DNA from 2 places in the Nonomuraea sp. NPDC003214 genome. Region 2 is predicted to be linked to the other one. Evidence: riboswitches for the same ligand, from Rfam matches in the RefSeq annotation. Region 2 holds a riboswitch; the other holds the start of a gene.
The links. Region 2 has a riboswitch for glycine ahead of gcvT (glycine cleavage system aminomethyltransferase GcvT). Riboswitches for the same ligand answer to the same signal wherever they lie in the genome.

Region 1 (11,438 bases), on a different contig from region 2:
CTCTCGGGAACAAATAGCGCGGATCGGCGTTATTGATACTGGTGAGTCGTGCGGCCGGAGCCGGGCCGCCCCACCCAAAACGCCCAGAATCGCTTCCACTCCGTTGGAGGAGGTGTCCTCATGCCCCGAACCGCCGTGGCGACCCCACCCGCAACCCTCGAGCAGCTGATTGACCGAGGGCGAGCCCAGGGTCACCTCTCTCTCGCGGACCTGCGTGACGCGTTCGCCCACGCGGGCATCAGCCCCGCCGAGGGCAGGTCGATCCTGCGCGAGCTGACCGACGCCGGGGTGAGCCTGGCCGCCGGTGACGAGCCGCCCGCCAAGGCGCCCGCCCAGGCCCGGAAGACCGCCAGGAAGCCCGCCGCCAAGCGCTCCACCAGGAAGAAGGCTTCGAGTCCCGAGACTACCGACTCCGGGGCCGCCAACGCAAAAACCGGCGACGAGGACGCGCCCGACGAGCTGGTCCTGCAGGCCGAGGAGGCCGAGCTGGAGAGCGAGCCCCTCGACTTGGACGACAACCAGTCGGTCATGGGCGACTCGGTGCACACCTACCTCAAGTCGATCGGCCGCCGCACGCTGCTCACCGCCGCGCAGGAGGTCGACCTGGCCCGCCGCATCGAGGCCGGGCTGTACGCCGAGTACAAGCTGGAGATCGGCGAGGACCTGTCCCCCGCCGCCCGCGACGACCTGCTCATGGTGGTCGAGGACGGCAAGGCCGCCAAGGACCACATGCTGGAGGCCAACCTCCGGCTGGTCGTGTCCGTGGCCAAGAAGTACACCGACCGCGGCATGTCCCTGCTGGACGTCGTCCAGGAGGGCAACCTGGGCCTCATCAGGGCCGTGGAGAAGTTCGACTACACCAAGGGCTTCAAGTTCTCCACCTACGCCATGTGGTGGATCCGGCAGGCCATCCAGCGTGGCTTCGCCGACTCCGCCCGCACCATCCGGCTGCCCGTGCACGTCCTGGAGATGCTCTCCAAGCTGTCGCGCATCGAGCGTGACATGCACCAGCGGCTGGGCCGCGAGCCCACGCCGGAGGAGCTGGCCGTCGAGCTGGACAAGACGCCCGACCAGATCGAGGAACTGCTGCGCACCAGCCGCCAGCCGATCTCGCTGAACGCGACCATCGGCGAGGACGGCGAGACCACGATCGGCGACCTCATCGAGGACGTCGACTCGCCGGAGGCGTCGGAGATCGTCGACCGCCAGCTCCTGGGCGACCAGCTCCGGGGCGTGCTGCAGAACCTGTCGCCGCGCGAGGCGAAGATCATGGCGCTGCGGTTCGGCCTGGTGGACGGCAAGCCGCACACGCTCGACGAGATCGGCAAGCACATGGGCCTGACCCGGGAGCGCATCCGGCAGCTGGAGAAGGAGTCGCTGTCGAAGCTGCGCCACCCCAGCAACACGCGCCCGCTGCTCGACTGGGCCAGCTGACCCGGCTGCCCACCAGGAAAGCCCCGGCCACCCGGCCGGGGCTTTCTCATGTCCGCGGAAGCGTCAGCGGACGGCCGGGACCGGGCGGGGGACGCGCGGGATGCCCCACATGCGGTTGTTCTCGCGCAGCGTGCGCAGCCGCTCCACCTCGGCCGTCCACATGGCCCCGGCCGGCGTCGCCTTGGCCTTGCGGCGGGCGATCCGGTCGTCGTAGGCCTTGACGCCGAACGTCGCCCGCTGGCCCGCCTCGGCCGCGCGCAGCGCCTCGGTCAGCGCCTGGTCGAACGCGATCCCGGCGGCCATCAGCTCGACGTCGTCGGCGTCGGCGGCCCGCAGGTCGCGCAGCGTGCTCTCGGCCTCACGGGCCTTGTCGAGCAGCGCGGGGTAGCTCTTGGAGATCTCCACATCCGCGTGGAAGCGGACCTCGGCCTCGCGGCTGACCCGCGGACGGAAAAACGCCATCGAACTCTGCCCTTCACCACTGTCGTCAGCACTATCGACATCACTGTCGGCTCTTACCAGCGACAAGCGTACGCCGTCCGGCGCCACGCCCGGCAACCGGACGTCCCCCGGCAGGCGGCCTTTACATAGTAAGATGATCTCCATGCCCGCCAAGCGACCACCCGTCCCCCTCTCGCGCGAGCGGATCATCGAGGCCGCGCTGCACATCGCCGACACCCAGGGCCTGCGCAGGCTCACCATGCGCCGCCTGGGCGACGCCCTGGAGGTCGAGGCGATGGCCATCTACCACCACCTGCCCCGCGGCAAGGAGGCGCTGATGGACGCGCTGGCCGAGCACGTCACCGCCGTCCAGGTGGAGCCCGCCGGCACCTGGCAGGAGACCGCCAGGGCGTGGTGCCGGGCCAGCCGGGAGGTCCTGCGCGACCACCCGGGCGTGCTGGCCCTGGCGCTCACCAAGCCGCCCAAGGGCGGCACCGCCGTGGCCATCGGTGAGCAGATCTCCCAGCTCGCCGACGCGGGCCTGCCCGACGCGGCCGACGCCGTACGGTCGTTGCGGGCGTTCGTGTTCGGCAGCGTGGCGGTCGAGGTGCAGCAGTCGGGCTGGGCCGACCCCGAGGCGGACGAGTGGATCCGGCGCGACGAACGGGCCGACGCCGACTTCGAGCGCGGTCTCGACGCATTGCTCCGAGGCTTGGAAACGTAGTGTGCGTGTCTCGCTTGGACCGTTATCCTGCATAAGGCACGCTGTGTCGAAGGTCACACGGCAAAGTGCATCCTCCTCCAACCGTCCTAACGGACTATGTCGGAACATGTGACATACGTCGCACACTTGCTGGAAACGAATACCCGAGCCGCTCCCGCCCCCACCGGGAGCCACCCACGAGATATCGGAGGCACGCCGATGTGCCCGCACGACCCGGCCTGTCCGTCTGCCGAGGCGCCCGACCGCGAGGCCGCACGCACCCTGGCCTGCCACCCCGAGCAGGGGTGGAGCCTCCTCTGCAACGGCGTCGTCCTGTTCGAGGACACCGGGGAGCTTCTTCCTGGCGGCACCGCCATCGCCCCGCACCGGCCCGAACCCATGGTCGGCGCGGCCTGACCGCACGCTCCTCATGCGGCCACCGGCCCCTCACGGGCCGGGGCCCCGGCTACTTCCAGTAGAGCTTCACCCAGTCGGCCACCACCTCACCCACCCGGGCGGGGTGCTTCTTCAGGTCGTGCCCCTCCCCGGGCAGCACCACCAGCCGCGCCGCGTCCGCCGCCTCCGGCACCCCGAACGGATCCCGGTCCCCGTTCACCACCAGCACGTCGACCCCGGCGCCGCGCAGCTCCTCCGCCCTGGAACGCTCCGGCCTGCCCGGCGGGTGCAACGGGAACGCCAGCGCCACCACGGCCGCCGCCCCCGCCGCCTTCGCGGTCCGGCACGCCACCCGCGCGCCGTTGCTCCGCCCGCCCTGCACCAGCGGCAGCTCCGGCCAGCGCGCCCGCAGCTCCCCCAGCACGGTCAGCCACGCCTCGTCCTGCCGCTCCGCCGACCCCGGCGCCCGCGCCCCCGCCACCCGGAACGCCTGCGTCACCCGGGCCACGTGCGCCCGCACCCCCAGCGCCGCGTCCCGGACCGCCAGCAGGTCGGGCGCGTCGACTCCCCCGGCCGACCCGTGCGTCAGCACCAGCAGCACCCGGGCGCGCTCCGCCTCGTCGATCTCGACGCGCGCCGGGCCCCGCGCCGTCATGATCTCCATGGCAGCACCGTACCTGGGGATGAGGCGAAGATGGCTCTCAGGTCTGATGACGGCGCGCCGCTCGGAGTGCAGGATGGCCAGCATGCGAGAGACGAGTCCCATGCGCGAAGATCTTCAGGCGACGCTCGACGCCCGCCGCGACCTCGGGCCCGAATACGAAGCCGCGCTGGTCGACTCGCTGGTCGAGCGCATCGACGCGACGATCGCCGCCCGCGTCGCCGCCGAGCTGCAATATCAGGGCGTCGCCCCGCGCAAGCCGCCCAAGCACAAGTCCAGCGGCACCGGCATCATCCCCGTCGCGCTGGGCTCGATGGGCATCGGCATCCCCCTGACGGCGATCGCGGCCGGCAGCGCGGGCATCGCGGGCCTGCTGATCACCTGGATCGCCATCGTCGTCATCAACGTCGCCGCCGCGGCGGCCATCATCCGCCGCCCCTAACCCCGTCCCCCGTGGCCCTGCCAGACGGGACCGCCCCAGCCACCCGCCGCTGCGGGACGTAGCCACCCCCAGAAGCCCGGCCGCCTGCCGCACGAGGCGCTGCCGCTCCCTCGTGGCTGCCGGATGCCGGGACCGCCCCGTGGCGGCCCGCCGACCGCTGCCGTGCGTCGCCGTTGCCGGTCGCGGTGGGTGCGGGCGGGGTCAGCGGTCGTAGCGGAGGCGGACCTCGGAGGCGAGCGTCTCGTCCTCGTGGTCCAGGCCGTACGCCCACACGTGGTCGGCGTCGTCGGCCCGGCCGCGCAGCGGCAGCGTGCGGGCCAGCAGCTCGATGGCCAGCGCGCTCGTCTGTGCCTCGCCACCGTCCTCGACCGCGCCCGCGAACTCGGCGCACGCGAGCTCCAGGTGGGCGATGCCGAGCTGGACGCGCAGCCGGGCGGCGTCGTCACCGGAGGCGTCGCGGAGGGCGTCGAGCAGCAGGTCGGCGGCCTCCCCCGGGTCACCGCGCTCGATGAGCAGGTCGGCGAGCTGCTGGACGGCGTGCATGCGCACGCCGGTCGCACCCTCAGGGGCGTCCCCGGCGCGCGGCTCACCGTCGGCGGGTCCCGCCGTGTCGAGGGCGGCGCGCAGGGCGGACTCGGCCTCGTCGGGGTCGTCGGCGTCGAGGGCGAGCCGGGCGAGCGCCAGGTGGGCCAGCGGCACGTACGCGGGCGTCCCGACGCCGAGGACGGCCTGCCAGGCGCCCCGGGCCTGGCCGAGGCGGCCCTCGCGTTCGAAGCCCTGGGCCAGGTGGCAGGCCGCCTGGGCGGCGAACTCGGGGTGGCCGGTGGCGAGCGCGGCGCGGGCGGCGGCGCGGGCGCCCTCGACGTCGCCCGCCTCGTCGAGGACGACGGCGAGCCCCACGGCGGCCTGCGCGGCGTCGGGCCCGTCGGCGGCGGCGAGGTCGGCGAGAATGGCCGCCGCGCCGTCGAGGTCACCGTGCTCGGCCAGCCGGCGAGCGGTGTCGAGGGGCGGGGTCTGCAGCTCTGAGGACGTCAAGAGAGCTCCTTCGCGCGGCGATCGCACCGAGCTTAACCACTTCTGACGATCATGTCTGCTCACTTGACCCAGCCGGCCTGGAAAGCGGAGAACCCCGCCCTGCGCGGGCGGGGTCCTCCGGGCGGCCGAACGGTCCGGTCAGTCCTCGTACGCCTCCAGCGGCGGGCACGAGCACACCAGGTTGCGGTCCCCGTACGCCTGGTCGATGCGGCGCACCGGCACCCAGTACTTGCCGTCGCGCAGCGAGGGCACCGGGTAGGCGGCCTCGGTCCGGGTGTAGGGGTGCGGCCACTCGTCCGCGGTGACCGCCTCGGCGGTATGCGGGGCGTTGCGCAGAGGGTTGTCCGACTTGTCGTAGTCGCCGGACGCCACCTTGGCGATCTCGCCGCGGATGGCGATCATCGCGTCGACGAACCGGTCGAGCTCGTTCAGGTCCTCGCTCTCGGTCGGCTCGATCATGAGCGTGCCCGCGACGGGGAACGACATGGTCGGCGCGTGGAAGCCGTAGTCGATGAGGCGCTTGGCCACGTCGTCGACGGTGACGCCGGTCTCCTTGGTGATCTGGCGCAGGTCCACGATGCACTCGTGGGCCACCAGCCCGCCGCGCCCGGTGTAGAGGACGGGGTAGTGCGGGGCGAGCCGCCTGGCCAGGTAGTTGGCCGACAGGATGGCCTGCTCGGTGGCGGCGGTCAGGCCCTCGGCGCCCATCATCCGGACGTAGGCCCACGAGATCGGCAGGATGCCGGCCGAGCCGTACGGGGCGGCGGAGACGGGGCCGACGGCGCTGCCGTCGCGCAGCGGGTGGCCGGGCAGGTAGGCGGCCAGGTGGCCGCGTACCGCGACGGGGCCGACGCCGGGGCCGCCGCCGCCGTGCGGGATGCAGAACGTCTTGTGCAGGTTGAGGTGGGACACGTCGGCGCCGAACTCGCCCGGCTTGGCCAGGCCGACGAGCGCGTTGAGGTTGGCGCCGTCGACGTACACCTGGCCGCCGGCCTCGTGCACCTTGGCGCACACCTCGGTGATGCTCTCCTCGTACACGCCGTGCGTGGACGGGTAGGTGACCATGATCGCGGCGAGCCGGTCGCGGTGCTTGCCGATCTTGGCGTCGAGGTCGGCGAGGTCGACGTTGCCGTCGTCGTCGCAGGCCACGACGACGACCCGCATGCCGGCCATGACGGCGCTGGCGGCGTTGGTGCCGTGCGCCGAGGACGGGATGAGGCAGACGTCGCGCTCGGTGTCGCCGTTGGCCCGGTGGTAGGCGCGGATGGCCAGCAGCCCGGCGAACTCGCCCTGGGAGCCGGCGTTCGGCTGGATGGAGACGGCGTCGTAGCCGGTGACCTCGGCCAGCCAGCCCTCCAGCGTCTCGATCAGCTCGCGGTAGCCGGCGGCCTGGGCCTCGGGCGCGTACGGGTGGATCGCGGCGAACTCGGGCCAGGTGATGGGCTCCATCTCGGTGGTCGCGTTCAGCTTCATCGTGCAGGAGCCGAGCGGGATCATGGAGCGGTCGAGCGCGATGTCCTTGTCCTGGAGCTTGCGCAGGTAGCGCAGCATCGCGGTCTCGGAGCGGTGCTCGTGGAAGACCGTGTGGGTCAGGTAGTCGGACTCGCGCAGCAGGGCGGCGGGCAGCGCGTCGGCGGCCTCCCCGGCGGGCTCGACGCCGAACGCCGCCCAGACGGCGGCCAGCTCGGCGGCGCCGGTCTTCTCGTCGCAGGAGATCGAGACGTGGTCGTCACCGGCCTGCCACAGGTTGACGCCGCGCTCGGCGGCGGCGGCGACGACCTCGGCGGCGCGGCCGGGCACGCGGGCGAGCACGGTGTCGAAGAACTCGCCGTGCACCACCTCGACGCCGCCCCGGCGCAGCCCCTCGGCCAGGGTGGCGGCGTGGCGGTGGACGCGGGCGGCGATGCGGCGCAGCCCGTCGGGGCCGTGGTAGACGGCGTACATGCCGGCGATCACGGCGAGGAGCACCTGGGCGGTGCAGATGTTGCTGGTGGCCTTCTCGCGGCGGATGTGCTGCTCGCGGGTCTGCAGGGCCAGCCGGTAGGCGGGGTCGCCGTCGGCGTCGACCGACACCCCGACGAGGCGGCCGGGCATCTGCCGCTGCAGCCCGTCGCGTACGGACATGTAGGCGGCGTGCGGGCCGCCGAAGCCGAACGGCACGCCGAACCGCTGCGAGGAGCCGATCGCGATGTCGGCGCCGAGCTCGCCGGGGGCGGCGAGCAGCGTGAGCGCGAGCAGGTCGGCGGCGGCCACGACGAGCGCGCCCGCCTCGTGCGCCCGCCCGGCCACGGCGCGGAAGTCGCACAGCCGGCCGGAGGCGCCGGGGTATTGCACGAGCACGCCGAAGCACTCGGGCAGCTCGCCCTCCAGGTCGCTCTCCACGAGCGTGATGCCGAGCGGCTCGGCGCGGGTGGCCAGCACCGCCTTGGTCTGCGGGAGGGCGTCGGCGTCGACGACGAACACGTCGCTCTTCGCCTTGCCGGCGCGCCGGGCCAGCGTCATGGCCTCGGCCGCGGCGGTGGCCTCGTCCAGCAGGGACGCGCCCGCGACGGGGAGGCCGGTGAGGTCGGACACCACGGTCTGGAAGTTGAGCAGCGCCTCCAGGCGGCCCTGCGAGATCTCCGGCTGGTAGGGCGTGTAGGCGGTGTACCAGCCCGGGTTCTCCAGCAGGTTGCGGCGGATGACGGCGGGCGTGACCGTGTCGTGGTAGCCCAGGCCGATCATCGAGGTGAGGACGCGGTTGCGGCCGGCCAGGGCGCGCAGCTCGGCGATCGCCTCGGTCTCGCTCGCGGCGGCGGGCAGCTTGAGCCGGTCCTTGGCCCTGATGGACTCGGGGACGGCGACGGCGACCAGGTCCGCCACCGATTCGAAGCCGACGGCCTCGAGCATGCGCTGCTGCTCGGCCGCGGACGGGCCGATGTGCCGGGCCGAGAACGGCGGTGCTGACAGATCTGTCATGGAGATGCCTCCCGAGGCTTTGGAGACCGGCGCTGGGCGCGGGCGAATGCCGGATCTCCCCCTCTGTCACCGCGCGCTAGTCATCGCGACCTGAGAGCTTCGCCCCGGCAGGGCTTGCACCGTCGGTGAAGCGCGCCTGGCGGGCGCACCTGCTTTCCAGAGTTGCCTCACCCGAGCGGTACGGGATGCCTGAGAGATTCCGGGGAGGGTTGCTCCTTCGGCGCCCCGGGCCAGCCGGGGTCTCTCCCGCACGGGGTCGACAGCATGTCCCAGATTACTACGCCTTGTCCGGCAACCCCACCGCAGGCGGCCTGATGCGCACGCCGGGAGAGTCGCTCCCCGTCACCCGGTGATTCCCGTCACCCGGTGATTCCCGTCACCCGGTGATTCCCGTCACCCGGTGATTCCCGTCACCCGGTGATTCCCGTCACCCGGTGTTCCCCGTCGCCCCGTGCTCCGCGCTCACCCGTAGGTCGCGGTCACCTGTGCGTCGTGGTCACCCTGTGCGCCGTGCGCGGCGCCGCCGGGCCAGCTCGTCAGCGGGATGGTCGGCCGGGACGGTGTCCGCGACCGCCGCGCGTTCCCCCGGCAGCTCCGCGAGGGAGCCCTCGACCTCGCGCCAGACCCGGCCGAGCGCGATGCCGAACACGCCCTGACCGCCCTGGAGCAGGTCGATCACCTCGTCGGCCGAGGTGCACTCGTAGACGCTGACCCCGTCGCTCATCAGCGTGATCTGCGCGAGGTCGGCGACCCCGCGGTCACGCAGATGCTGCACGGCGGTGCGGATCTGCTGGAGGGAGACTCCCGTGTCGAGCAACCGCTTGACGACCTTGAGGACCAGGATGTCGCGGAAGCTGTAGAGCCGCTGCGATCCCGAGCCCTGGGCGGCTCTTATCGTGGGCTCCACCAGTCCGGTGCGCGCCCAGTAGTCAAGCTGCCTGTAGGTGATGCCGGCCGCCGCGCAGGCCGTCGGCCCGCGGTATCCGATGTCGTCGGGAAGCGTGGCGGGCTGCTCGTCGAAGAGCAGACCCTGCTCCCCGGCACGCTGCCGCGCGCTCTCGCGCCGCACCGGATCTTCCTGGCCGGCCGTCTTTCCCTCGCCGCTGCTGACCGCCACGCGGACCTCCGGCTTTCTCTCATCCCGCGGCCTGATCTGGGGGTTCGTAAAAGGCGACCGCGGGTTTCACTTGCACCGTAGGACCGTGACCATGCTCAGTCAACGATCCGGCTCGGCGCGTCGTGAAGCGTAAATGCACTGAAATACCTACCCCGCCCTGCCGAAGTCCTCGGGAGAGATCGTGTCAAGGAACTCCCTGAACTTCTCCACCTCGTCCTCCTGGTCGTCCGGGATGATCACGCCGGCCTCCTGGACCACCTCCTCGCTGGCGAAGATGCGCGCCCCGGTGCGCAGGGCGAGCGCGATCGAGTCGGACGGCCGGGCGCTCACCTCCACCCCGTTGGAGAACACGAGGTCGGCGAAGAAGATGCCGTCACGCAGCGCGACGATGTTGACCGCGCGCAGGCCCACGCCGAGCGCGCTCAGCACGTCCCGGAACAGGTCATGGGTGAGCGGCCGCGGGGGAGGCTCCTCCGCCTGGGCCAGGGCGATGGCCGTCGCTTCGGTCATGCCGATCCAGATCGGCAGGAACCGCTCCCCGTGTGCCTCCTTGAGCAAGACGATCGGTTGATTTGTAGGCATTTCTACGCGAACGCCCACGACCTCCATCTGCAACACGGGCTGCTCCATATTCGACTGGCCGGTGACCCGGCACAGGTCATCGCTGGTCCGCTTCTGCAATTCAACGTAACACCCGGCGAGCCCTGAATGTCCCGCGGGCCGCTCATCGCCCCAGAACGCTCCGCACACCCGTGCGCAGCAGCGCCGCGTGCAGGTCGAGCAGCAGAGCCGACAGCTCCCTGGCCGTCTCGTCGGCCTCCCCGATCGCGCCGGGCGCCCGGCGTTTCAGGATCGGCGCCACCGTCTGCTCCACCAGCCCCGCCTCGCGCTCGGCCGCCGCCCGGACCGCCCGCAGATGGCGGGCGTGCAGGCCGAACCTGGCCAGCGCGCCGACGCTGCGGGCCACCTTCAGCGCGTCCTCGTCGTAGCGCCTGGCCTTGGGCGCGAGCAGGCCGTAGTCCTCCAGCTCGGTGAGCGTCTCCTCGTCGATCCCGGCGGCCTCCAGCAGCTCGGCGCGGCTGAGCCGGACCTCCTGCTTGTCCTGGAGGGCGCGCGGGCGGCCGAAGCCCTCCGCCATCTTGTCCTTGATCACCCGCAGCGGCAGGTAGTGGTCGCGCTGCTCGGTGAGGATGTAGCGCAGCTGCTCGACGTGCAGGTGGGTGAACTTGCGGAAGCCGGACGGGGTGCGCTCGGGCTCGATGAGCCCCTCGCCCTCCAGGAACCGGATCTTGGAGACGGTGACGTCGGGGAACTCGCCCTGCAGCAGGGCGAGCACCTCCCCGATGCTCATGTGCGAGCGTGCCGCCTGCGAACTCATGTGCCGGCGGGTGTCCGCATCAGGAACAGGAGCCGGAACTTGCCGATCTGCACCTCGTCGCCCGAATGGAGCGGAACCTCCTCGATGCGCTCGCGGTTGACGTAGGTGCCGTTGAGGCTGCCCACGTCGCGCACCGAGAACTGGCCGCCGCGATGGCGGTAGAACTCGACGTGGCGGCGCGAGACCGTGATGTCGTCGAGGAAGATGTCACTCTCCGGATGGCGGCCGGTGGTGGTGAGGTCCTTGTCGAGTTTGAAACGGCTGCCCTGGTTGGGCCCCCTGGTCACGGTCAGCAGCGCCGTGCCGGGCGGAAGCTGCTCGACCAGCGCCCGCTCGGCCAGCAGCATGTCACCGGTCTCTGCCTCGTACGCCTCTATTCCCGCGACGGAGATCGTCGATGTGGTATCCCCTGAGACCTCGGGTCTGGTCAACGGTGACCCACAACGGGAACAGAAACGGGCATCCTCGGGGTTGGCGTGCCCGCACTGCGTGCAGTAGACGCTCGGCATCGATCGGCTCGGCCTCCTACCGCGAAGACGCGGCAACGGTGCTCGGGGCGCGCCTCGCTTCGCTCTCAAGATTTTGCGAATGCCGCAACTTACGCTGATCAGCGGCAAAGGTCAAGGCGGGGCGCTGGACGACAGGCTGGACGCTGACAAAGTTACCGCCGCCCCCGCCCGAAGGTCCATGCCGCCGCGCCTTTCCAACATTACGATCTTGCCCGCCATCCCGACAAATCACCGGGATCAGGTGCTTGCCCGCTCCACCACGCGCGCCCAGCGCTCCAGGAGGAGCTGCGCGGTGTCGACGTCTGCCGCCTCGGCCCACAGGTGGGTGACCGGTTCGGTGGCCGCGGGCAGGATGAGCACCCAG
Region 2 (11,438 bases):
CTCGTTCGTCGCGGTGATGGGCTCGGCCACCTCGCAGATCTCCTACACCGCCTCCAAGGGCGGGGTGCTGTCGATGTCGCGCGAGCTCGGCGTCCAGTTCGCCCGCGAGGGCATCCGGGTCAACGCGCTGTGCCCGGGGCCGGTCAACACGCCGCTGCTCCAGGAGCTGTTCGCCAAGGACCCGGAGCGCGCCCAGCGCCGCCTGGTGCACGTGCCGATCGGGCGCTTCGCCGAGGCGTCGGAGATCGCGGCCGCGGTGGCGTTCCTGGCCAGCGACGACGCCTCGTTCATCACCGCGTCGCAGTTCCTGGTCGACGGCGGCATCTCCGGCGCGTACGTGACGCCGCTGTGAGCCGTCCGGTCATCGGCGTCACCTGCTACGTCGAGCCCGCGCGCTACACGGTGTGGGAGACGACGGCGGCGCTGCTGCCGTACGCGTACGTGGAGCAGGTCGTGCGGGCGGGCGGCCAGCCGGTCGTGCTGCCGCCCGCCGGCGCGCCCGCCGAGCTGGTCACGCGGCTGGACGGGCTGATCGTGGCAGGCGGCGGCGACATCGCCCCGGCGCGCTACGGCGCGCCACGGGACGAGCGGACAGGATACGTACGGGAGTTCCGCGACGAGGCGGAGTTCGCGCTGCTGCGGGCGGCGCTGGATGCCGGGCTGCCGTTCCTGGGCGTGTGCCGGGGGCTCCAGGTGCTGAACGTGGCGCTCGGCGGCACGCTCCACCAGCACCTGCCGGACGTCGTCGGGCACACCGGCCACTCCCCCGCGCCGGGCGCGTTCGGGTGGTCGCCGGTCCGGCCGGTGGCGGGCAGCCGGGTGGCGAAGGCGATCGGCGACGGCCCGGTGGACGTGCCGCACTACCACCACCAGGCCGTGGACCGCCTGGCGGCCGGGCTGGTGGTGACGGCCACGGCGGACGACGGCACGGTCGAGGCCGTCGAGCTGGACTCCCATCCGTTCGCCGTGGCGGTCCAGTGGCATCCGGAGGCGGCCGCGGGCTGCGAGCTGTTCGAGGCTCTGGTCGCGGCCTGTCCCTGATTGGGCCTTACTGGAAAGCTTCTTTACTTTTAAGCTCGAAGGCGTGGAACTCGAGGTGCGCCACCTCCGGGTGCTGTGCGCGATCGCCGACACCGGCAGCATTTCCCGCGCCGCCGGCGCCCTGGGGATGTCCCAGCCCGCCCTGGCCGCCCAGCTCCAGCGGATCGAACGGCGCCTCGGCGGCACGCTGTTCGAGCGCGGGCCGGACGGCGCGACGCCCACCCCGCTCGGCGCGTGGCTGCTGGTCAGGTCGCGGTCGCTGCTGCCCGCCTTCGAGGAACTGGAACGCGACACCCTGCGCCGCGCCGAGGCCGCCGGGCACGCCCGCATCCGGGTCGGCTGCGCGCCCACCCGGCTGGCGATCTACGTGGCCAAGAGCCTGCGCACGCTGCTCCCCGACGCCGACGTCAGTCTGCGCACCGAGCAGTCGCTGGACCCGCTGCCCGGCCTGCTGGCCGCCGAGCGGATCGAGCTGGCCACGCTGGACGACTACCCGGGGCACGAGCTGTCGCCGCCGCAGGGCGCGGTCTACGCGGTGGTCGCCACCGAGCCGCTGTTCGTGGGCCTGGCGCACGACCACCCGCTGGCCGCGCAGGAGGAGGTGGAGCTGGCCGACCTGGCGGACGCCGACTGGGCGCTGCCGCCGCTGATCGAGGCGGGCCCGCGCGAGCACTTCTGGGCCGCCTGCGCCGAACGCGGCTTCGAGCCCCGCATGTCCTACGGCGTCAACCTCGACGTGGCGCTCGACCTGATCTCCGAGGACCGGTGCGTCGGCCTCTTCCAGGCGACCGCGCCGCCCCGGGGCCGGGTCACGCTGCGCCCGCTGGCCGGGACCCCGCTGCGCTTCCGGCACCTGCTGGGCTGGTCGGCCCGCGGCCCGCTCGCCGCGACCGCGGCCGACCTGGTCCAGGCCGTGCGGAAGACGTACTGGGCGGAGTCGGTGCGGGCGCCCGCCTATCGGACCTGGTTGAAGCGCCACGGGCCACTCGATCATGGCCATAGCGTGACGTTATAGGAAAATGTTGGGTACCAGTTTTCGTACTGGCGGTGGCATGGTTTGAGTGACCCCAGCCGGCCGGGGCTCTTCCACTCCACACCCCCGTAGGAGCCAGAGAGTGAACCCCAGACTCAGGTTGGGGGCTGCCGCCACGCTCGCGTTAGCCCTGATCACCAGCACGCTCGCGGGCGCCACCAGCGCCCAGGCGATGCAGGTGGCCGATCCCCCCAGTCCGGACGAACGCCGCAACGCGCTCACCACCGCGACCAGCCTCATGCTCGCCGAGCCGGCGGCGCTCAAGGCGGCGGCGGAGGACGAGTTCACGCTCTCGTCCGCCGTCACCGGCGTGCGCGGCCTGCAGTTCCTCACCTACTCCCGGACCCACCAGGGCCTGCCCGTCTACGGCGGCGACGTCGTCGTGGGCACCGACGAGTCCGGCGCGGTCGTCAACACGGTCACCACCGGCCAGCGCGCCACCATCGACGTGAGCGTCAAGGCCCGCGTCACCGCGGCCGCCGCGGCCGTCGCCGCCAGGAAGCACCTCGGCACCGAGGCGGCCAGCGTCGCCACGCCGAAGCTCGTCGTGCACGCGGCCACCGCGACGCCGAAGCTCACCTGGGAGGTCGTCGTCACCGCCGCCGACCGCCCGAGCATCCTCCACGTGTTCGTGGACGCGCGCACCGGCAAGGTCGTCGACTCCTGGGACGAGGTCAGGGCGGGCACCGGCAACGGCCACCACGTCGGCACCGTCTCCATCGACACCACGCCGTCCTACACGATGCGCGACCCGAACCGTCCCGGCGTGCAGTGCGGCGGGCAGAACGGCCAGCCGTTCACCAAGACCACCGACACCTGGGGCAACGGCAGCGGCACCAACATGGAGACCGCCTGCGTGGACGCCCTCTACGGCGCCCAGAAGCAGTGGGACATGATGCGCGAGTGGCTCGGCCGCAACGGCGTCAACGGCCAGGGCGGCGGCTACCCGGCGCGCGTGGGCCTGTCGGCGGTCAACGCCTACTGGTACGGCTCCTACGCCAACTTCGGCCGCAACCAGGCCGGCAGCTCCCAGCTCACCTCCATCGACGTGGTCGCCCACGAGTTCGGGCACGGCGTCTTCCAGTTCTCCGGCGGCGGCGGCGCCGGCAGCGGCAACGAGGCCGGCGGCCTGAACGAGTCGACCGGCGACATCTTCGGCGCCCTGACCGAGGCGTACGCCAACAACGCCAGCGACCCGGCCGACTACCTGGTCGGCGAGAAGGTCAACCTGGCCGGCAACGGCCCGATCCGCAACATGTACAACCCGCAGGCGCTCAACCACCCCAACTGCTACAGCGCCCAGATCCCGAACACCGAGGTGCACGCCGCGGCCGGGCCCCAGAACCACTGGTTCTACCTGGTCGCCGAGGGCACCAACCCGGCGGGCAAGCCCGCCAGCACCCGCTGTGACGGCGGCGGCGCGATCACCGGCATCGGCATCCGCAAGGCCGGCGAGATCTTCATGACCGGCCTCAACGCCAAGACGCAGCCGTGGACGCACGCCAAGGCCCGCGTCGCCACGCTGAACGCCGCCAGGACGCTCTACACCGGCTGCGCCGAGTACAACGTGGTCAAGGCCGCGTGGGACGGCATCAACGTCCGCCCGCAGGCCGGAGAGCAGCCCTGCAACCAGGGCAACGAGTTCTCGATGACGCTGAACCCCGCCTCCGGCAGCACGCAGCCGGGCGGCACGGCCACCACGACCGTCAGCACGACCGTGACCAGCGGCTCCGCGCAGGCGATCACGCTGCGGGCGAGCGGGCTGCCCTCGGGTGTCAACGCCTCCTTCAGCCCGCCCACCATCCAGGCCGGCCAGAGCTCCACGCTCACGCTGACCACCTCCGCCAACAGCCCGCAGGGCGCCCACGCGATCACCGTGACGGCCGACGGCGCCGACGTGGACCGGACCGCGACCTACAACCTGCAGCTCGGCGAGGTCGCCGACGACTTCTCCGTCACCGTGACCCCGTCCTCGGCGTCGGTGCAGCCGGGCAGCTCCGCCACGACCACGCTGGCCACCCAGATCACCTCGGGCGACGCGCAGAGCGTCGCGCTGACGGCGAGCGGCGCGCCCGCCGGCGTCACCGTGACCTTCAGCCCGCAGACGATCAACTCCGGCCAGTCGTCCACGGTCACGGTCGCCACCACGGCGAGCGTCACGCCGGGCACGTACCCGATCACGCTGAACGCCGACGGCGCAAGCGTCGACCGCACGGCCACGTTCACCCTGACGGTGGGCAGTGACCAGGGCGGCGACGCCTGGGCTCCGTGGACCCCGTACGCGACCGGGGACGTCGTCACCCACCAGGGTTCCAGCTACCGATGCCTCCAGGCGCACACCAGCCTCCCCGGCTGGGAGCCGAACCTGGTGCCTGCTCTCTGGCAGCGGATCTGACCCCTCAAGACCGGGCGGCCACGCCGGGGTGGCCGCCCCCCTTTTCTCAGACAGGCGGGACACCGTGAAACTCACCATGGGCGCAGTCGCGACGCTCGCGCTGACGCTGACCTTCTTACAGCCGCAGACGGCCAACGCCGTCGCGGAGACCGCCCCGGACATCCCGATCTCCAACGTGACGGCGCATCTGGCCCAGTTCCAGCAGATCGCCAACGCCAACGGAGGCAATCGGGCCTCGGGCCGGCCGGGCTTCACCGCCTCGCTGAATTACATCAGGGGCAAGCTCGACGCGGCCGGGTACACCACCCGGGTGCAGAGCTTCAGCGGCGGCAGCAATCTGATCGCCGATTGGCGAGGCGGTCCGGCCGGCCCGGTTCTCATGCTCGGCGCGCACCTCGACGGCGTCAGCGCCGGAGCGGCCATCAACGACAACGCCTCGGGCTCCGGGGCGCTGCTGGAGGTCGCGCTCACGCTGGCCGCCAGGAACCCGACGCTCACCAAGCACGTGCGTTTCGGCTGGTGGGGCGCGGAGGAGCAGGGCCTCGTCGGCTCCCGCTACTACGTGCAGAACGGCGGCGCCCAGGGCGTCGAGGCGTACCTGAACTTCGACATGATCTCCTCCAGGAACGCCGGCTACTTCGTCTACGACGACGACGCCACGCTGCGGCAGGCGTTCACCGAGTACTTCACCTCGATCGGCGTCCAGCCGGACCCCGACCGCGAAGGTGACGGGCGCAGCGACCACGCCTCGTTCAAGAACGCCGGGGTGCGGGTCGGCGGCCTGGCCACCGGAGCGGGCGCGATCAAGACGGCGGCCCAGGCGGCCAAGTGGGGCGGCACCGCGAACGCGCCGTTCGACAGCTGCTACCACCGGGCGTGCGACACCTACCCGGCCAACGTCAACACCACCGCGCTCGACCGCAACACCGACGCCATCGCGCACGCGCTGTGGAAGCTCGCGGTCGGCTCGGAGAACCCGCCCGCCGACGACTACACGATCTCGGTGAACCCGGCGTCGGCGTCGGTCGACCCGGGCGGCACGGCCACCACGACCGTGAGCACCCAGGTCAGCTCCGGGCAGGCGCAGAGCGTCACGCTCTCGGCGAGCGGCGCGCCCGCCGGCGTCAGCGTCACGTTCAGCCCGGCGACGATCACCGCGGGCCAGTCGTCCACGGTCACGATCGCCACCACCGCCGGCACCGCGCCGGGCACCTACCCGATCAGCGTCAACGGCGACGGGGCGAGCGCCGACCGGTCGGCCTCGTTCTCGCTCACCGTGGCCGGCGACACGGGCGGCGGCACCTGGGCGGCGTACACCTCGTACGCGGCCGGGGACGTCGTCACCTACCAGGGCTCCAGCTACAGATGCCTGCAGGCGCACACCAGCCTGCCGGGCTGGGAGCCGACCAACGTGCCCGCGCTGTGGGCGCGCGTCTGATCCCTCCTGGACACCGCGTGCGGGCCGCCTCTGCCATGACCGGCCCGCACGCGGCCACCACCTAACCGACCGGCTTCAGGACGTCCTCCACCACGACGGCGTCCCCGTAGGCGGCCGCCAGGCGCTCGCGCTGCTCGGGGGTGGCCAGCCACATGGTCACCTCCACCCGGTTGCGCGTCTCGCTGGTGGCGGCCTCCAGCACGCCCTTCTCGTCCATGACCCGCTCCTGGATCCCGTAGAGCTCGGCCCGCGTCCGCTTCGCGCCGGTGACGCAGAGCGCGCCGCCCCACACCTCCCGGATCCACGCCTCCCGGCCTGACAGGCCGCCGGTGAAGGCCAGGTTCAGCACGACGTCGCGGGCGTGGTCCTCGCCCTCCTCCGGCGCATCCGGGTCGAGCCGGTCGATCCACGCGCCGGCGAACTCCTTGGCCGATCCGGCCCTGGCGATGGCCTCGTTCATGGCGTCCATCGTCGTCCTGGCCGGGTCGACCGGCTTCCAGCCACCCTCGGGGGCGGGGCACGGCGTCCCGATGCGGTCCGGCCGGTCCGCTCCTCCTTCGGACGGGCGCGGCGGCTCGGTGAGCGTGAGCCGCTCGCCGTCCCAGGTGCCGGTGACCACGTACAGGCCCCAGCGGGTGCTCGCGGCCGACTCGTGGCGGACCTCGCTCCAGTCCCAGCCCACCACGTCGGGGCCGCCGCACTGGGGCGGCATCGACTCCAGCAGCGCGCGGCACATCTGCGGGCCGTGCGTCCCGTCCTCCAGCACGGTCACCGTCGCCGTGTAGCGCGGGGGCGGCCCGGTGGGCCCGGTGGCGCCGGTGGGCCCGGCGGGCGCGGCGCCGCCCTGGGCGCCGCAGGCCGCCAGGCCCACCGCCAGCGCGAGGAACGCGGTCATCCGTCTCATACCTCTACGACGGGTACGGCGTCCGCCCGGTTCAGGGCGCGACAACACCGCCGTCACCCCACTAGGCTTGCGGACATCACCGACGAAACCGTGCGGGAGAGCGCCCTGACAGCCGGTCAGGGCCCCTGAAGGAGCAAGCCCTCCCCGCGAACCTCTCAAGGCAAAGGACCGCACGGCCGAGGTGACCTCTGGAAAGCAGGCCGGTAGGCCTCGCCGAAGGTGAAAGTCCGGCAAAACCCGGGCGAAGCTCTCAGGCATCGATGACAGAGGGGGAGGATGCTGGCATCCGACTCTGCCCTGAGGTGCGACCCATGTCCCGACCGACACCGCTGCGAGACGTCCACGAGGCTCTCGGCGCCACGCTCACCGACTTCGCCGGCTGGCTGATGCCGCTGCGCTACGGCAGCGAGTCCGCCGAGCACAACGCGGTCCGCCAGGCGGCCGGGCTGTTCGACCTCTCCCACATGGGCGAGATCTTCGTGACCGGCCCGCAGGCCGCCGAGGCGCTGGACTACGCGCTCGTGGGCCACCTGTCGGCGCTGGCGACGGGCCGGGCCCGCTACACCATGATCGTGGACGAGCGCGGCGGCGTGCTCGACGACCTCATCGTCTACCGGCTCGGGGACGAGGAGTTCATGGTCGTGGCCAACGCCTCCAACTACCCGAAGGTCGACGCGGAGCTGAAGAACCGCGCCAAGTCGTACGACGCGGTGGTCGAGGACCGCTCCGAGCAGTACGCGCTGATCGCGGTGCAGGGCCCGCGCGCGCAGGAGATCCTCGCCACGCTCACCGACGCCGACCTGGCCGGGCTCAAGTACTACGCCGGTCTGCCCGGCGTCGTCGACGGGCGCCAGGCGCTCATCGCCCGCACCGGCTACACCGGCGAGGACGGCTTCGAGCTGTTCGTGGCCAACGAGGACGCCGTGCCGCTCTGGCACGCCCTGACGTCGGCCGGGGCGCCGTACGGGATCAAGCCCGCCGGTCTGTCCAGCCGCGACACGCTCCGCCTGGAGGCGGGCATGCCCCTGTACGGCAACGAGTTGAGCGCGGAGCTGACCCCGTTCGACGCGGGGCTGGGCAGGGTGGTGAAATTCGACAAGCCGGGCGACTTCGTCGGCAGGTCGGCGCTGGAGGCGGTCAAGGACACCGCTCCCGCGCGCCGGCTCGTCGGCCTGGTCGCGCGGGGCCGCCGGGTGCCCCGTCACGGGTACCCGGTCACCAAGGACGGTGCCGTCGTCGGCGAGGTCACCAGCGGGGCGCCTTCCCAGACCCTGGGCAAGTGCATCGCGCTGGCGTACGTCGACACCGGGGTCAGTGAAGGTCTGGCCGTGGACATCCGGGGCAGCCAAGAACCCGTGGACCTGGTTGAGCTGCCCTTCTACAGGAGGAACAAGTGAGCAACATCCCTGACGACCTGAGCTACACCAAGGAGCACGAGTGGGTTGCCGGGATCGACGACGGGATCACCGTCACGATCGGCATCACGGCGTTCGCCGCCGAGGCTCTGGGTGACGTCGTCTTCGTGCAGCTCCCCGACGCCGGGTCGGTCATCGAGGCGGGCGACTCGGTCGGCGAGGTCGAGTCGACCAAGTCCGTGAGCGAGATCTACAGCCCGGTCGGCGGCGAGGTCGTCGAGATCAACCAGGCCCTGGTGGACGACCCGTCGCTGGCCAACAGCGACCCCTACGGCGACGGCTGGATGTTCCGGGTGCGCGTGGACGGCGACCCGAAGGACCTGCTGACGCCCGAGGAATACACCGCCCTCACCTCGGGCGACTCCTGACAGCACCGCCGGGGCCCGGTAGCGGGCCCCGGCCCTCCCGAAAGGCGCGTCAATGGCGATCAGCGTCTTCGACCTCTTCAAGGTCGGCATCGGCCCGTCCAGCTCCCACACGGGCGGCCCGATGGCGGCCGCGCACAAGTTCGCGCGCGGCCTGAACGACGACGGCCTGCTGGAGCGCACCGCGCGCGTCGAGGCCATCCTGTACGGCTCGCTCGGCCTCACCGGCAAGGGCCACGGCAGCGACAAGGCCGTCCTGCTCGGCCTGTCGGGCGAGAAGCCCGAGCTGGTGGACGTCGACAGCATCGACGAGCGGCTGGCCGCCATGCGCGGCTCCGGCACCGTCACGCTGTACGGGGTCCGCGAGATCCCCTTCGTCGTGGGCCAGGACCTCGTCTTCGAGCGGAAGATCTCGCTGCCCGAGCACCCGAACGGCATGCGCTTCACCGCGTTCGACGAGTCGGGCGCCAAGCTGCGGGAGAAGGTCTACTTCTCCGTCGGCGGCGGCTTCGTCGTGGACGAGAAGGCCACCGGGGCCGACCGCATCAAGCCCGACGACACCGTGCTCCCCTACCCGTTCACCACGGCGGAGGAGCTGCTCAAGCACTGCTCCAACACCGGCCTGTCGATCTCCGCGCTCATGCTGGAGAACGAGAAGGCGTTCGGCCGCTCCGAGGCCGAGATCCGCGCCGGGATCCTGCACCTGTGGCAGGTCATGTCCGACTGCGTCCAGCGGGGCATCTCGCAGGAGGGCGTGCTGCCCGGCGGCCTGAAGGTCAAGCGCCGGGCCAACCGCCTGCACCGGCGGCTGCAGACCGAGTCGGCCGAGCGCGACCCGCTCCAGGCGATGGACTGGGTCTCCCTGTTCGCGCTGGCCGTCAACGAGGAGAACGCGGCCGGCGGCCGCATCGTCACCGCCCCGACCAACGGCGCGGCCGGCATCATCCCCGCCGTGCTGACCTACTACTCCCGCTTCACCCCCAACGCCGACGACGAGGGCGTGGTCCGCTTCCTGCTCACGGCCGCCGCGATCGGCGTGCTGTTCAAGGAGAACGCCTCCATCTCCGGGGCCGAGGTCGGCTGCCAGGGCGAGGTGGGCTCGGCCTGCTCGATGGCCTCCGCCGGCCTCACCGAGGTGCTGGGCGGCACCCCGGAGCAGGTGGAGAACGCGGCCGAGATCGGCATCGAGCACAACCTGGGCCTGACCTGCGACCCCATCGGCGGGCTGGTGCAGATCCCGTGCATCGAGCGCAACGCGGTGGCCTCCATCAAGGCCATCACCGCCGCCCGCATCGCGCTGCGCGGCGACGGACGCCACCACGTGTCGCTGGACAAGGCCATCAAGACCATGCGCGACACCGGGCGCGACATGCTCGACAAGTACAAGGAGACCTCGCGCGGCGGCCTCGCGGTCAACGTCATCGAGTGCTGAACGCGCGGTGACCGGCGTGGTGACCGGCGCGGTCGTTCAGCTTCAGCGCCGGACGTGGATGCGGACGACGGCGCCGAGGTCGTCGTCGCGCACCTCGCGGCGGATGCGGCTGACGATCTCGCGGTCCAGCTTGGCCACGACCGCGCCGACGTCCGTGGCCGCCGGGCAGGTCAGGCCGATGCGCAGCCTGGCCCCCTCGCCGACGACCCGCACCCCGGCCCTGGCCAGGCCGTCCACGTCCTTGAGTCCCACGCAGAGCATCGCCGTCCCGGTGCCCGACCGGGAGCCGTAGCGCCCCCAGCCCAGGCTCAGCAGCAGCCAGCGCAGCGTGACCAGGGCGAGCACCAGCAGCACCAGCGCCACCACCCACAGCGCCCACGGCTGCTCGGCCAGCGCCCGCGCGGTGCGCTCCGGCAGCACCTTGGCCTTCGGCGGCAGCCCCGCCAGCTTGTCGTGGCCGCGCAGCCAGGCGTAGCCGCCCGCCACGAGCAGCACCGCGCCGACGACGGCCAGGCCGATCCGGTTGCCCGCGTACTGCCGCATCACAGCCCCCTCCTGCGCAGCCGCACCACGACCTCGCCCGCGGCCAGCGTGCCGACGCCCGCCAGGCGGTCGCCCACCGCGTTCCCGACCTGCCTGAGCATCGTGCCCGAGCTCTCCCCCTCGGTCACGACGGTGACCTCGATGCGCCGCCTGCGCAGCCGTACCTGGGCCCGGCGCACGCCGTCCACCTCCTGGGCGACGGCCCGCAGCGTACGGCGCAGGCCCGAGCGGGTGATGCCGATGACGATCAGCGGGTCGGTGGTCTCCACCGGGACCAGCCGGGAGCGGCCGGGCAGCAGCGCGAGCAGCAGCAGCACCGCGCCCGTGCCCGCGAGCGCCACCGCGACGGCGTCCAGCTCGCTCCAGGAGGAGGCGGACGCCAGCTCGGCGGCCTCGTTGACCGGCACCCAGCCGAGCGGCCGGCCCATCAGCGACGCCACCACCTCGGCGCAGGTCAGCCCGAGCGCGGCCGTCAGCACCAGGGCCACGGCCACCGCGGCGGGCGTGCGCGCGGGTCTGAGCACCCGGTTGGACCTGCGGAGCGGGGTGTCCTGCGCGGCGACGGCCGCACCGGGCAGGATCTGCTGGAGCGTGGTCATCACAACGACCAGAGGTACACGGGTCCCCGACCGGCTCGACCGCGCCCCCGCCGCCCGTTTGCAGGATCATTACGGGCCCGGCGATCAATGGGCGGATATGCCGTGGTTGCCCGCCGGGGGCACGCACCCCTGCCGTGTCCGTTTTACCTGGATTACGCTGCCGGTATGGATGACCGCCAGCGCTACGACCGGGCCACGGCCGCTCTTGAGCCGCCGTTCGCGATCCTCGACCTGGAGGCGCTGCGCGCCAACGCCCGCAGCCTGGTGCGGCGG

Region 1: linked by a shared signal. The riboswitch ahead of gcvP (aminomethyl-transferring glycine dehydrogenase) and the one ahead of gcvT (glycine cleavage system aminomethyltransferase GcvT) in region 2 are both predicted to bind glycine.

The regions. Positions count from the first base shown of each region.
Region 1 covers NZ_JBSFSX010000006.1:271,187-282,624, forward strand. Annotated here, with positions in the region: gene ACWDXC_RS20345 (RNA polymerase sigma factor) at 121-1,434, shown strand; gene ACWDXC_RS20350 (hypothetical protein) at 1,498-1,896, opposite strand; gene ACWDXC_RS20355 (TetR/AcrR family transcriptional regulator C-terminal domain-containing protein) at 2,039-2,599, shown strand; gene ACWDXC_RS20360 (DUF5999 family protein) at 2,798-2,995, shown strand; gene ACWDXC_RS20365 (alpha/beta hydrolase family protein) at 3,045-3,638, opposite strand; gene ACWDXC_RS20370 (hypothetical protein) at 3,721-4,077, shown strand; gene ACWDXC_RS20375 (tetratricopeptide repeat protein) at 4,279-5,112, opposite strand; gene gcvP (aminomethyl-transferring glycine dehydrogenase) at 5,251-8,070, opposite strand; glycine riboswitch at 8,237-8,329, opposite strand; gene ACWDXC_RS20385 (MerR family transcriptional regulator) at 8,567-9,187, opposite strand; gene ACWDXC_RS20390 (bifunctional nuclease family protein) at 9,335-9,805, opposite strand; gene ftsR (transcriptional regulator FtsR) at 9,912-10,538, opposite strand; gene ACWDXC_RS20400 (FHA domain-containing protein) at 10,562-11,074, opposite strand; gene ACWDXC_RS20405 (mannose-1-phosphate guanyltransferase) at 11,312-11,438, opposite strand, start outside.
Region 2 covers NZ_JBSFSX010000001.1:172,473-183,910, forward strand. Annotated here, with positions in the region: gene ACWDXC_RS00795 (3-oxoacyl-ACP reductase) at 1-352, shown strand, start outside; gene ACWDXC_RS00800 (gamma-glutamyl-gamma-aminobutyrate hydrolase family protein) at 349-1,041, shown strand; gene ACWDXC_RS00805 (LysR family transcriptional regulator) at 1,085-2,056, shown strand; gene ACWDXC_RS00810 (M4 family metallopeptidase) at 2,157-4,469, shown strand; gene ACWDXC_RS00815 (M28 family peptidase) at 4,546-5,907, shown strand; gene ACWDXC_RS00820 (hypothetical protein) at 5,969-6,802, opposite strand; glycine riboswitch at 6,895-6,992, shown strand; glycine riboswitch at 6,993-7,088, shown strand; gene gcvT (glycine cleavage system aminomethyltransferase GcvT) at 7,123-8,208, shown strand; gene gcvH (glycine cleavage system protein GcvH) at 8,205-8,594, shown strand; gene ACWDXC_RS00835 (L-serine ammonia-lyase) at 8,647-10,023, shown strand; gene ACWDXC_RS00840 (hypothetical protein) at 10,066-10,569, opposite strand; gene ACWDXC_RS00845 (DUF6286 domain-containing protein) at 10,566-11,165, opposite strand; gene ACWDXC_RS00850 (amino acid deaminase/aldolase) at 11,331-11,438, shown strand, end outside.